3 linked regions of the Nordella sp. HKS 07 genome follow. The protein of the gene in region 1 binds, or shares a complex with, the protein of each later gene. Links are inferred from orthologs where the notes say so. Each region holds a gene or a part of one and is shown on either strand. Other genes may lie near its edges. The genes, in order: secY, secA and secG.

Region 1 (3,131 bases):
TCATTGACGCGCTTGGACGTCGGGATGCTGACTTGCTTGCAGATCACCTTCGCATTGACCGGGCCGATGCCATGGATATAGCGAAGGGCGATTTCAACGCGCTTATTGGTCGGAATGTTAACGCCTGCGATGCGGGCCACTTTATTTTCTCCTAAGCCTTACAAGGGCTTACGCCCATAGTCTCCGTCAATACTCAAACGCGGTGCCGGCGCCTAAATGGCACAAGGCCGTGCCTCCGGAGGTTTCCCCTCCTGAAGCCAGCCTTCATGTCGGTCATAACGGGGTGTATCTAAGGCTGAATCGCAGTTGCGTCAACCGCTTAGATGCCACACCCGACCGTCATGCCTGTCCCAGCACATCCTCGATCTGGCGGGTCACTTCCGTGATCTCCGCCATACCGTTTACCGTATGCAGCACCCCCGTCCGGCCGTAATAATCGACCAGCGGAGCAGTCTGCTTGTTATAAACTACCAGACGGTCCCTGACCGTCTTCTCATTGTCGTCGGCGCGCCGCGCGAACTCCGTCGATCCGCAGACGTCGCAAACGCCGGGCTTCTTCGGCTTCTCGAACTCGTCGTGATAGCCCTTGCCGCACTTGGCGCAGGTATAGCGACCAGCTATGCGCCTCACGAGTTCCTCGTCATCGACTTCCATTTCGATGACGGCGTCGAGCTTGTGCCCCTTCTCCCCGAGCATCCGGTCGAGCGCTTCGGCCTGTGCCGTATTGCGCGGGAAGCCGTCCAGGATAAAGCCCTTCTTGACATCAGGCTGGTCCAGTCGCTCCGAGATGATGGAGATGACGATGTCGTCGGAGACGAGTTGTCCCTTGTCCATCACCTCTTTGGCCTTGCGGCCCATTTCGGTGCCGGCGGCAACCGCGCCCCTGAGCATGTCGCCGGTGGAGAGCTGCTTGTAGCCCTTCTTGTCTTCGAGCAGCTTCGCCTGAGTGCCTTTGCCGGCGCCAGGCGGTCCGAGCAGGATCAGATTCAACGGCGCGCTCCCCGAAGCTTCGCCTTCTTGACCAAGCCTTCATACTGCTGGGCAAGCAGATGGCCCTGAACCTGCGCCACCGTATCCATGGTCACGCTCACTACGATGAGGAGCGACGTGCCGCCGAAATAGAACGGCATGGCGGCATAACCGATGAGGAACTCCGGCAGCAAGCAGACGATCGCAAGATAAAGGGCGCCGAGCACGGTTATGCGGGTCAGCACATAGTCGATATATTCCGCGGTGCGCTCGCCCGGGCGGATTCCCGGAATGAAGCCGCCATACTTCTTCAGATTGTCGGCCGTGTCCTTCGGGTTGAACATGATCGACGTATAGAAGAACGCGAAGAAGACGATCAGCAGCGCGTAGAAGGTGAGAAAGAGCGGCTGTCCATGGCCCAGAAGAGCCGTAATGCGGTTGAGCCAATCCGGCCCCTGGCCCTGGGTGAAATTGGCGACCGTGATCGGCAGCAGGAGCAGCGAGGACGCGAAGATCGGCGGGATGACGCCCGACGTGTTGAGCTTGAGCGGCAGGTGCGAACTGTCGCCCTGCGTGACCTTCATACCGACCTGGCGCTTCGGATACTGGATCAGCAGCCGGCGCTGGGCCCGCTCGACGAAGACGATGAAGGCGATGACGGCGAGCGCGATGATGAAGATGCCGAGGATGAGGAACGTCGACATCTGGCCGGTGCGACCGAGCTCGAGGAGTGCTGCGAGACCCGTCGGGAGGCCGGCGACGATGCCCGAGAAGATGATGAGCGAGGTGCCGTTGCCGATTCCGCGCGCAGTAATTTGCTCGCCAAGCCACATCAGGAAGACGGTGCCGCCGGTCAGCGTAATGACCGTGCTGGCCCTGAAGAAGAGGCCCGGATCGAGCACGATGCTCCCCTGCCCCTCGAGACCCACGGCGATGCCGTAGGCCTGCAGCGCGGCGATGACCACCGTGCCATAGCGGGTATACTGATTGATCTTCTTGCGGCCCGACTCGCCTTCCTTCTTGAGTTGCTCAAGATGCGGCGAGACGGTGGTCAGCAGCTGTATGATGATCGATGCCGAAATATACGGCATGATGTTGAGGGCGAAGATCGCCATGCGCCCGAGGGCGCCGCCCGCGAGCCCGTTGACCCAGCCCAGAATGCCTGTGGAGTTGTGCGCCGCGAAGCGGGCGAGCTCGATCGTATCGACCCCCGGCATAGGGATATAGGTGCCGAGCCGGTAGATGATGAGGGCGCCGAGCGTGAACCAGATACGCTTCTTGAGATCCTCGGCCTTGGCCAGGGCCGAGAAATTTATGTTGGCTGCAAGTTGTTCAGCTGCCGATGCCATGTGCTTCCCTCAGGACCCGACCCAAATCCCCTAGATGGGGTGCCGGGCCGGCGCCCGCAACTCACTTCGACTTTACCGGCTTCTCTTCTTTCTTCGCCTTGGCCGCCGGCTTCTCTTCCGACTTGGCGGCAGGCTTGGCGGCTTTCGCCTTGGCTTCCGCCTTGACCGGCTCGCCCTCGGGCTTCGCAGCCTTCAGCACCTTGACGCTGCCGCCGGCCTCTTTCGACCGCGGCTATTGCGCCCTTGGAGGCATGATCCACCTCAAAGGCGAGCTTTGCCTTGAACTCTCCCGAGGCGAGCAGGCGCAGACCCGCACGCGCCTTGGTGATGACGCCGGCCTTGACGAGAGCATCGAGCGTCACCGGAGCGGATACGTCGAGCTTCTTGGCATCGACCGCCTGCTGGATCCGGCCGAGATTGATCTCGTTATACTCGACCGGGAACGGAACGTTGAAGCCGCGCTTCGGAAGACGCCGATAGATCGGCATCTGGCCGCCTTCGAAGCCCGCCTTGGCGCCGCCGGAACGGGCCGTCTGGCCCTTGCCGCCGCGACCCGCCGTTTTGCCGAGGCCCGAACCGATACCGCGGCCGAGCCGCTTACGCGGACGCCGAGCGCCTTCATTGTCGGAAATCTGATTGAGTCTCATCGCATCTATTCCTTACTCGACGACGCGCACAAGGTGCTGGACCTTGGCGATCATGCCGCGAACCGCGGGCGTATCCTGCAGAGTGCTGCGCTTGTGGCGCTTGTTGAGGCCGAGGCCGATCAGCGTAGCGCGCTGGTCGGCGGGACGCCGTGCCGGGCTGTAGATC
Region 2 (3,460 bases), 5.2 Mb from region 1 along the record:
TCAGCATCGCATTCCCATATGGGGTCTTGGCACCGGGCGGCGTCCCTGCCGCGATGGTAGCTCATTGGCGGCCAAATCCGGCAAGAATAAGCCGCCTCCAGGCCTCATTTTCCCTAATTCGTTGTAACGCGGCGCGGACAATGGTCGCATTATACGTCAACTTCAAGGGGGGATATGGAACAATTACCTCCTGTGACCTCGATGCAACGCATTGAAGTCCTTGGACAGACCGCCTACGTGGAGAAGGCCTATTCCAGCCTGGAGGCCGGCCCTCAATATTTCCTTTTCCGGCGCCCGGGCAATTGCCCGGAAGCCTCATTTTCATTAAAAGGCGGCCCCAGACTTGCGTCGGCGACAGCGCCCCGTTCCCGAAGGAAAGACTTAATATGCTAGGACTGCGTTCGATCGCGTCGCGGATATTCGGCTCCGCCAATGACCGCAAGGTCGGGAAATATGCCGCCCGCGTCGCCGAGATTAACGCTCTGGAAGCGAGCCTCACCGGCCTCTCGGACGAGGCGCTGCAAGCCCGGACCGCCGAATTCCGCGAGCAGCTGGCCAATGGCCGCTCGCTCGACGACCTGATGGCGCCCGCCTTCGCCACTGTGCGCGAGGCGGCCAAGCGCACGCTCGGGCAGCGCCATTTCGACGTCCAGCTCATCGGCGGCATGGTCCTGCATGAGGGCCGCATCGCCGAGATGAAGACCGGCGAAGGCAAGACCCTGGTCGCCACGCTCCCCGTCTATCTCAACGCGCTCACCTCCAAGGGTGTGCATGTGGTGACGGTCAACGACTATCTCGCCCGTCGCGACGCCCAGTGGATGGGCCAGATCTACAATTTCCTCGGCCTCAGCACCGGCTGCATCGTGCACGGCCTGTCCGACGCCGAACGCCGCCAGCAATATGCCGCCGACGTGACCTACGCCACCAACAACGAGCTTGGTTTCGACTATCTGCGCGACAACATGAAGTTCCATCTCGAGGAGATGGTGCAGCGCGGGCACAATTTCGCGATCGTCGACGAAGTGGACTCGATCCTCATCGACGAGGCACGCACGCCTCTGATCATCTCGGGCCCGATCGACGACAAGTCCGACCTTTACAACGCCGTCGACGTCTTCATTCCGCAGCTCGTCGCCGGCGACTACGAGCTCGACGAGAAGCAGCGCTCCGTGTCCCTGACCGAACAGGGCAACGAGCATATGGAACAGCTTCTCGGCGCCGCCGGGCTGCTCAAGGGCGAGAATTTCTACGACGCCGAGAACGTGACCTTCGTGCATCATGTCCAGCAGGCTTTGCGCGCCCACAAGATCTTCCAGCGCGACAAGGACTACATCGTCAAGGACAACCAGGTCATCATCATCGACGAATTCACCGGCCGCATGATGCCAGGACGGCGTTATTCTGACGGCCAGCACCAGGCGCTCGAGGCCAAGGAGCACGTCGCCATCCAGCCGGAGAACCAGACGCTCGCCTCGATCACCTTCCAGAACTATTTCCGCCTCTATGAGAAGCTCGCCGGCATGACCGGCACCGCCTCGACGGAAGCCGAGGAGTTCATGGACATCTACAAGCTCGACGTCATCGAAATTCCGACCAATGTCCCGGTCGGCCGCAAGGACGAGGACGACGAGGTCTACCGGACCGCCAAGGAAAAATACAAGGCCATCATCGAGGTCATCAAGGACGCCCGCGAGCGCAAACAGCCGATCCTCGTCGGCACGACGTCGATCGAGAAGTCGGAAATCCTCGCCGGCATGCTGAAGAGCATGAACGTTCCCCATAATGTGCTGAACGCCCGTTATCACGAGCAGGAAGCCCAGATCATCGGCCAGGCGGGCTATCCGGGCACTGTCACCATCGCCACCAACATGGCCGGCCGCGGCACCGACATCAAGCTCGGCGGCAACGCCGAGATGCGCATCGCCGCCGAGCTCGCGGACATGCCGCCCGGAGCTGAGCGAACGCAGCGCGAGGAGGCGATCCGCGCCGAGATCGAGCGCAACAAGGAAGAAGTGCTGAAGGCCGGCGGCCTTTTCGTCATCGGTACCGAGCGCCATGAGAGCCGGCGCATCGACAACCAGCTGCGCGGCCGCTCCGGTCGCCAGGGCGATCCCGGCCGCTCGCTGTTCTATCTGTCCCTCGATGACGACCTGATGCGCATCTTCGGCTCCGAGCGCATGGATTCGATGCTGCAGAAGCTCGGCCTCAAGGAGGACGAGGCGATCGTCCATCCATGGATCAACAAGGCGCTCGAAAAGGCCCAGCAGAAAGTCGAGGCGCGCAACTTCGACATCCGCAAGAACCTGCTGAAGTTCGACAATGTGATGAACGATCAGCGCAAGGTCATCTTCGAGCAGCGCATTGGCATCATGCGCGGCGAGGACGTTTCGGAGACCATCGACGACATGCGCCACCAGATCATCGACGATCAGGTCAAGCGCCACATTCCCGAGAACGCCTATGCCGAGCAATGGGACGCCGCGGGCCTGCGCGAGAAGCTGCGCGAAACCGTGGCCCTCGACCTGCCCGTCGATGAATGGGCGAAGGAGGAAGGCATCGCGGACGAGGAAATCCGCGAGCGCGTGATCAAGGCGGCGGACGAGTTCTATGCCCGGAAGCGCGAGACCTACACGCCGGAGATCATGAGCCAGGTCGAGAAGGCGGTTCTGCTGCAGACCCTCGATCATCTCTGGCGCGAGCATATCGTCACCGTCGAGCATCTGCGCCAGGTCATCCATCTGCGCGGCTACGGTCAGCGCGATCCCCTCAACGAATACAAGACCGAGGGCTTCACGCTGTTCGAGGCGATGATTGCCCGCCTGCGCGAGCTGACCACCGGCCAGATCATGCGCGTCGAGCTGCAGAGCCGGCCGTCGGACGACCTCCTCCCCGATGAGGACGACCTGCCGCCGATGCGGGCGCATCACATCGATGCGACCACCGGCCAGGACGATGTCGGCGAAGGATTCATCTTCGGCCAGGAAGCGCCGCGCAAGGCCAAGGGCGCCGCTGTCGATCCGCATGATCCCAGCACCTGGGGCAAGGTCGGCCGCAACGACGCCTGTCCCTGCGGCTCAGGCAAGAAATACAAACACTGCCACGGGGCTTACGCGTAATCAAAATATCAGCCGCCTGTCGAGACAACCTTAGGCGACATACTGCTCCCGCTGCGCAACCAGACATAGGTTACGCGCATGGTGCCAGCCATGATATGCATATGCGTTTCACTACGATAACTCTCAAGGGGCGGAAATGCTTAGACGTAATTCTCTCGCTGTCGCCATGCTTGGCCTCGTTGCCTTCGGTGGCATCGCTCATGCCGCTGATGTGTATGAACCGGCACCAAGCACATGGGGTGGCGCATATGTGGGCGTGATCGGCGGCTACAACTGGTCAAAAGGTTCTTTCAATGGCGATGGCGCATTCGCAAGCAGCGACAGCACCATTGATATGGATGGCT
Region 3 (2,931 bases), 400 kb from region 1 along the record:
CGCGCCGTCTTCTCGAAGTCGCTCAATATTTCTCCGTACTGGCTCATTGAGCTCGACCGCCATGCCGCCGAGCTCGCCTCGTGGAAGCGGCTCTATTACGCGCCGGACTGGTCGATCGACGAACCGCAGGCCAATTCGCGCAACGTCCCGGCCGCCGTTCTCGCGGCCTCACCCGTCAACGCCGAGTGGAACGCGCCGCAGGACCTCGTCGACACGCTGCAACTGGTGCTGATGCGCTCGCCGACCCGGCATGCCCAGCTCGCCATGAGCCGGCACCGCGAAATGGGCATCATCACCGAGCGCGAAATGGCGCTTGGCCGATTGCTGCTCCCTCATATCAGGCGCGCCGCGATGATCGGCGATGTGATTGACCTCAAGACGGTGGAGTGCGAACGCGCGCATCAGGCGCTCGATGCCCTGATGGCCGGCGTCGTGATGACCGACAAGCGGGGGCTTATCCTCAGCTCCAACAAGGCCGCCGAGACGATGCTGAGGCAGGGCCGGCCCATTCATGCGGCGGGCGGCATGATCCGGACCGAGGATCCGGCGTCGTCCCTGAAGCTCATTGCGGCCATCGCGCAGGCCGGCGACCGTGTGATCGGCGCGGACAGCAAGGCGAGGGCGGTTCGGCTGACCCGCGCTGGCGACCCTCCGATGCTGGCTCATATTCTGCCGCTGGAAGAGGGCGATGTCCGCTCCAGGCTGCATCCCGGCGCCAAGGTCGCGATCTTCATCGGCCCAGTGTCGGCGGCGGCGCATGGGGCGGAGGCCATGTCGGTCGCCTATGACCTGTCGCCGATGGAGACGCGCTTGCTCGACGGCCTGCTGCAAGGACAGAAGCTCGCGGAAGCCGCAGAAAGGCTCGGTATCGCCGAGACGACGGCGCGCACCCATCTCGGCAACATATTTGGCAAAACCGGGGTGTCGCGCCAGAGCGATTTCATCCGGCTCGCCACCGAAATGGCCTCGGCGATCACGCTTCAGAATTGATCCTCATGCGGCGCGCCGGAAAACGGAAGCCGTTGGGCCGGGCGGACCGTCCGTCCGGCGTTTCAAGAGATGAGATGAGTGTTTCAGTATAACTCTTTGAATTGTAGGGGGTATCCATATTTGGCTGCGGCCCTGGCAGGATCGAATGATGGCGCGTCTTGCCGAAGGGTTGCCTCGCTCCCATATCCGCGCTAGACGCTGCCACCGAATTTCGAAATCGGACCCTCCAGATGCAAACCGTCCTCCTAGTCGTTCATCTCATCATCGCCTTGGCCCTGATCGGCGTCGTGCTTCTTCAGCGTTCCGAAGGTGGTGCCCTCGGGATCGGCGGCGGCGGCGGTGCCGGCTCGCTCTTCTCGGCGCGCGGCGTCGGCAATACGCTGACCCGCACCACGGCCATTCTGGCGGTCATCTTCTTCATGACCTCGATCGGCCTGACATTGCTCTCGGGCCGCACCGGCGGTGGATCGCTCTTCAATTCCCCGGCGACCCAGCAAAACCAGGGCCAGTCGGCGCCGACCGGGTCGGGTGGGAGCGTCCTGCCGACGCTGCCGCCGGCGGGTCAGAATCAGAATCAGCAAGGTGGTGGCTCGGGTGGCACCGGGCAGCCGCAGGTTCCTGTTTCACAGTAGTTTGTTTCACAGCTTTCCACAGAAGCCCGGACCTCAGAAATCCGGGCTTCGAATCGTATGGATGAGAGGTTAGATTAGGGGCCCATGGCGCGGTACATCTTCATCACCGGCGGCGTGGTCTCCTCCCTCGGCAAGGGTCTGGCTTCGGCAGCGCTCGGCGCTCTCCTTCAGGCGCGCGGATTTTCCGTGCGCCTGCGCAAGCTCGATCCCTATCTCAATGTCGATCCGGGGACCATGAGCCCCTATCAGCACGGCGAAGTTTTCGTCACCGATGACGGTGCCGAGACTGACCTTGATCTCGGCCACTATGAGCGCTTCACCGGACGCTCGGCGAACCGGCAGGACAATATCACTACCGGGCGCATCTATCAGGACATCATCGCCAAGGAACGCCGCGGCGACTATCTGGGCGCCACCGTCCAGGTCATTCCGCATGTGACGGATGCCATCAAGGAATTCGTCACCACCGGCAATGAGGGCTATGACTTCGTCCTCGTCGAGATCGGCGGCACGGTCGGCGACATCGAGGGCCTGCCGTTCTTCGAGGCCATCCGCCAGCTCAGCAACGAGCTGCCGCGCGGCCAGACGATCTTCATCCACCTGACGCTCTTGCCCTTCATCCCGACGGCCGGCGAGCTCAAGACCAAGCCGACCCAGCATTCGGTGAAGGAACTGCGCTCGATCGGCATCCAGCCTGATATCCTGCTGTGCCGCGCCGACCGCGAGATCCCGGTCAACGAGCGGCGCAAGATCGCACTCTTCTGCAATGTCCGCCCCTCGGCGGTGATCCAGGCGCTCGACGTGAAGAGCATCTACGATGTTCCGCGCGCCTATCATGCCGAAGGGCTCGACAAGGAAGTGTTGGACGCGTTCGGCATCACCACCGTTCCCGAGCCTGATCTCACGCGCTGGAAGACGGTGATGGACCGCATCACCCATCCGGAAGGCGAGGTGAAGATCGCGGTGGTCGGCAAATATACGGGCCTCCTCGACGCATACAAGTCGCTGAACGAAGCGCTCGTCCATGGCGGCGTGGCCAATAAGGTCAAGGTCAAGCTCGAATGGATCGAATCCGAGATATTCGAGAAGGAGGATCCCGCGCCCTATCTCGAAGGCGTTCATGGCATATTGGTGCCGGGCGGCTTCGGTGAGCGGGGCTCGGAAGGCAAGATCAAGGCGGCCAGGTTCGCGCGTACCCGCAAGGTGCCCTATTTCGGCATCTGCTTCGGCATGCAGATGGCCTGCATCGAGGCGGCGCGCAGCCTGTGCGGCATCGGCAACGCAAGCTCCACCGAATTCGGAGCGACGA

Evidence for each region.
Region 2: the proteins of secY (region 1) and secA are in contact, whole or in part, in a crystal structure (PDB 3DIN), measured with the Thermotoga maritima proteins. The link is inferred for Nordella sp. HKS 07 from one-to-one orthologs. Residues at the interface, in WP_004081795.1 of Thermotoga maritima: Glu108, Gly109, Glu110, Glu111, Ala236, Glu237, Arg238, Arg239, Ile240, Thr241, Ile242, Gln243, Tyr244, Ala245, Arg246, Arg247, Val248, Thr249, Gly250, Arg251, Arg252, Val253, Tyr254, Gly256, Ala257, Ser258, Thr259, Tyr260, Leu261, Pro262; in WP_004082002.1 of Thermotoga maritima: Glu261, Ala262, Arg263, Lys300, Ala301, Arg302, Thr303, Ile304, Ile305, Leu323, Tyr324, Asp325, Pro326, Val329, Ser330, Tyr333, Ile336, Lys340, Phe345, Val349, Glu363, Phe364, Tyr374, Ser375, Gly376, Gly377, Glu393, Ile395, Thr482, Ser483.
Region 3: secY (region 1) and secG share a complex: the UniProt entries of both Escherichia coli proteins name them as parts of the sec protein translocase complex. The link is inferred for Nordella sp. HKS 07 from one-to-one orthologs.

The regions. Positions count from the first base shown.
Region 1 is NZ_CP049258.1:6,229,663-6,232,793, forward strand. Bases 153-3,130 are described here. They hold secY (preprotein translocase subunit SecY), read right to left. Parts: upstream 2,319-3,130; coding sequence 987-2,318; downstream 153-986. Other genes in these bases: G5V57_RS29410 (adenylate kinase), read right to left, coding at 340-990; G5V57_RS34655 (hypothetical protein), read right to left, coding at 2,380-2,517; rpmD (50S ribosomal protein L30), read right to left, coding at 2,978-3,130. In the rest of the region: rpsM (30S ribosomal protein S13), read right to left, coding at 1-140; more of rpmD, read right to left, coding at 3,131-3,131. UniProt on the Escherichia coli protein: The central subunit of the protein translocation channel SecYEG. Consists of two halves formed by TMs 1-5 and 6-10.
Region 2 is NZ_CP049258.1:1,016,492-1,019,951, forward strand. What follows is about bases 10-3,316. They hold secA (preprotein translocase subunit SecA), read left to right. Parts: upstream 10-386; coding sequence 387-3,116; downstream 3,117-3,316. Other genes in these bases: G5V57_RS04915 (outer membrane protein), read left to right, coding at 3,253-3,316. Outside these bases: G5V57_RS04905 (peptidylprolyl isomerase), read right to left, coding at 1-1; more of G5V57_RS04915, read left to right, coding at 3,317-3,460. UniProt on the Escherichia coli protein: Required for protein export, interacts with the SecYEG preprotein conducting channel.
Region 3 is NZ_CP049258.1:5,830,677-5,833,607, forward strand. The notes cover bases 144-2,921. They hold secG (preprotein translocase subunit SecG), read left to right. Parts: upstream 144-1,220; coding sequence 1,221-1,622; downstream 1,623-2,921. Other genes in these bases: G5V57_RS27440 (helix-turn-helix transcriptional regulator), read left to right, coding at 144-990; G5V57_RS27450 (CTP synthase), read left to right, coding at 1,707-2,921. In the rest of the region: more of G5V57_RS27440, read left to right, coding at 1-143; more of G5V57_RS27450, read left to right, coding at 2,922-2,931. UniProt on the Escherichia coli protein: Subunit of the protein translocation channel SecYEG. Overexpression of some hybrid proteins has been thought to jam the protein secretion apparatus resulting in cell death; while this may be true it also results in FtsH-mediated degradation of SecY.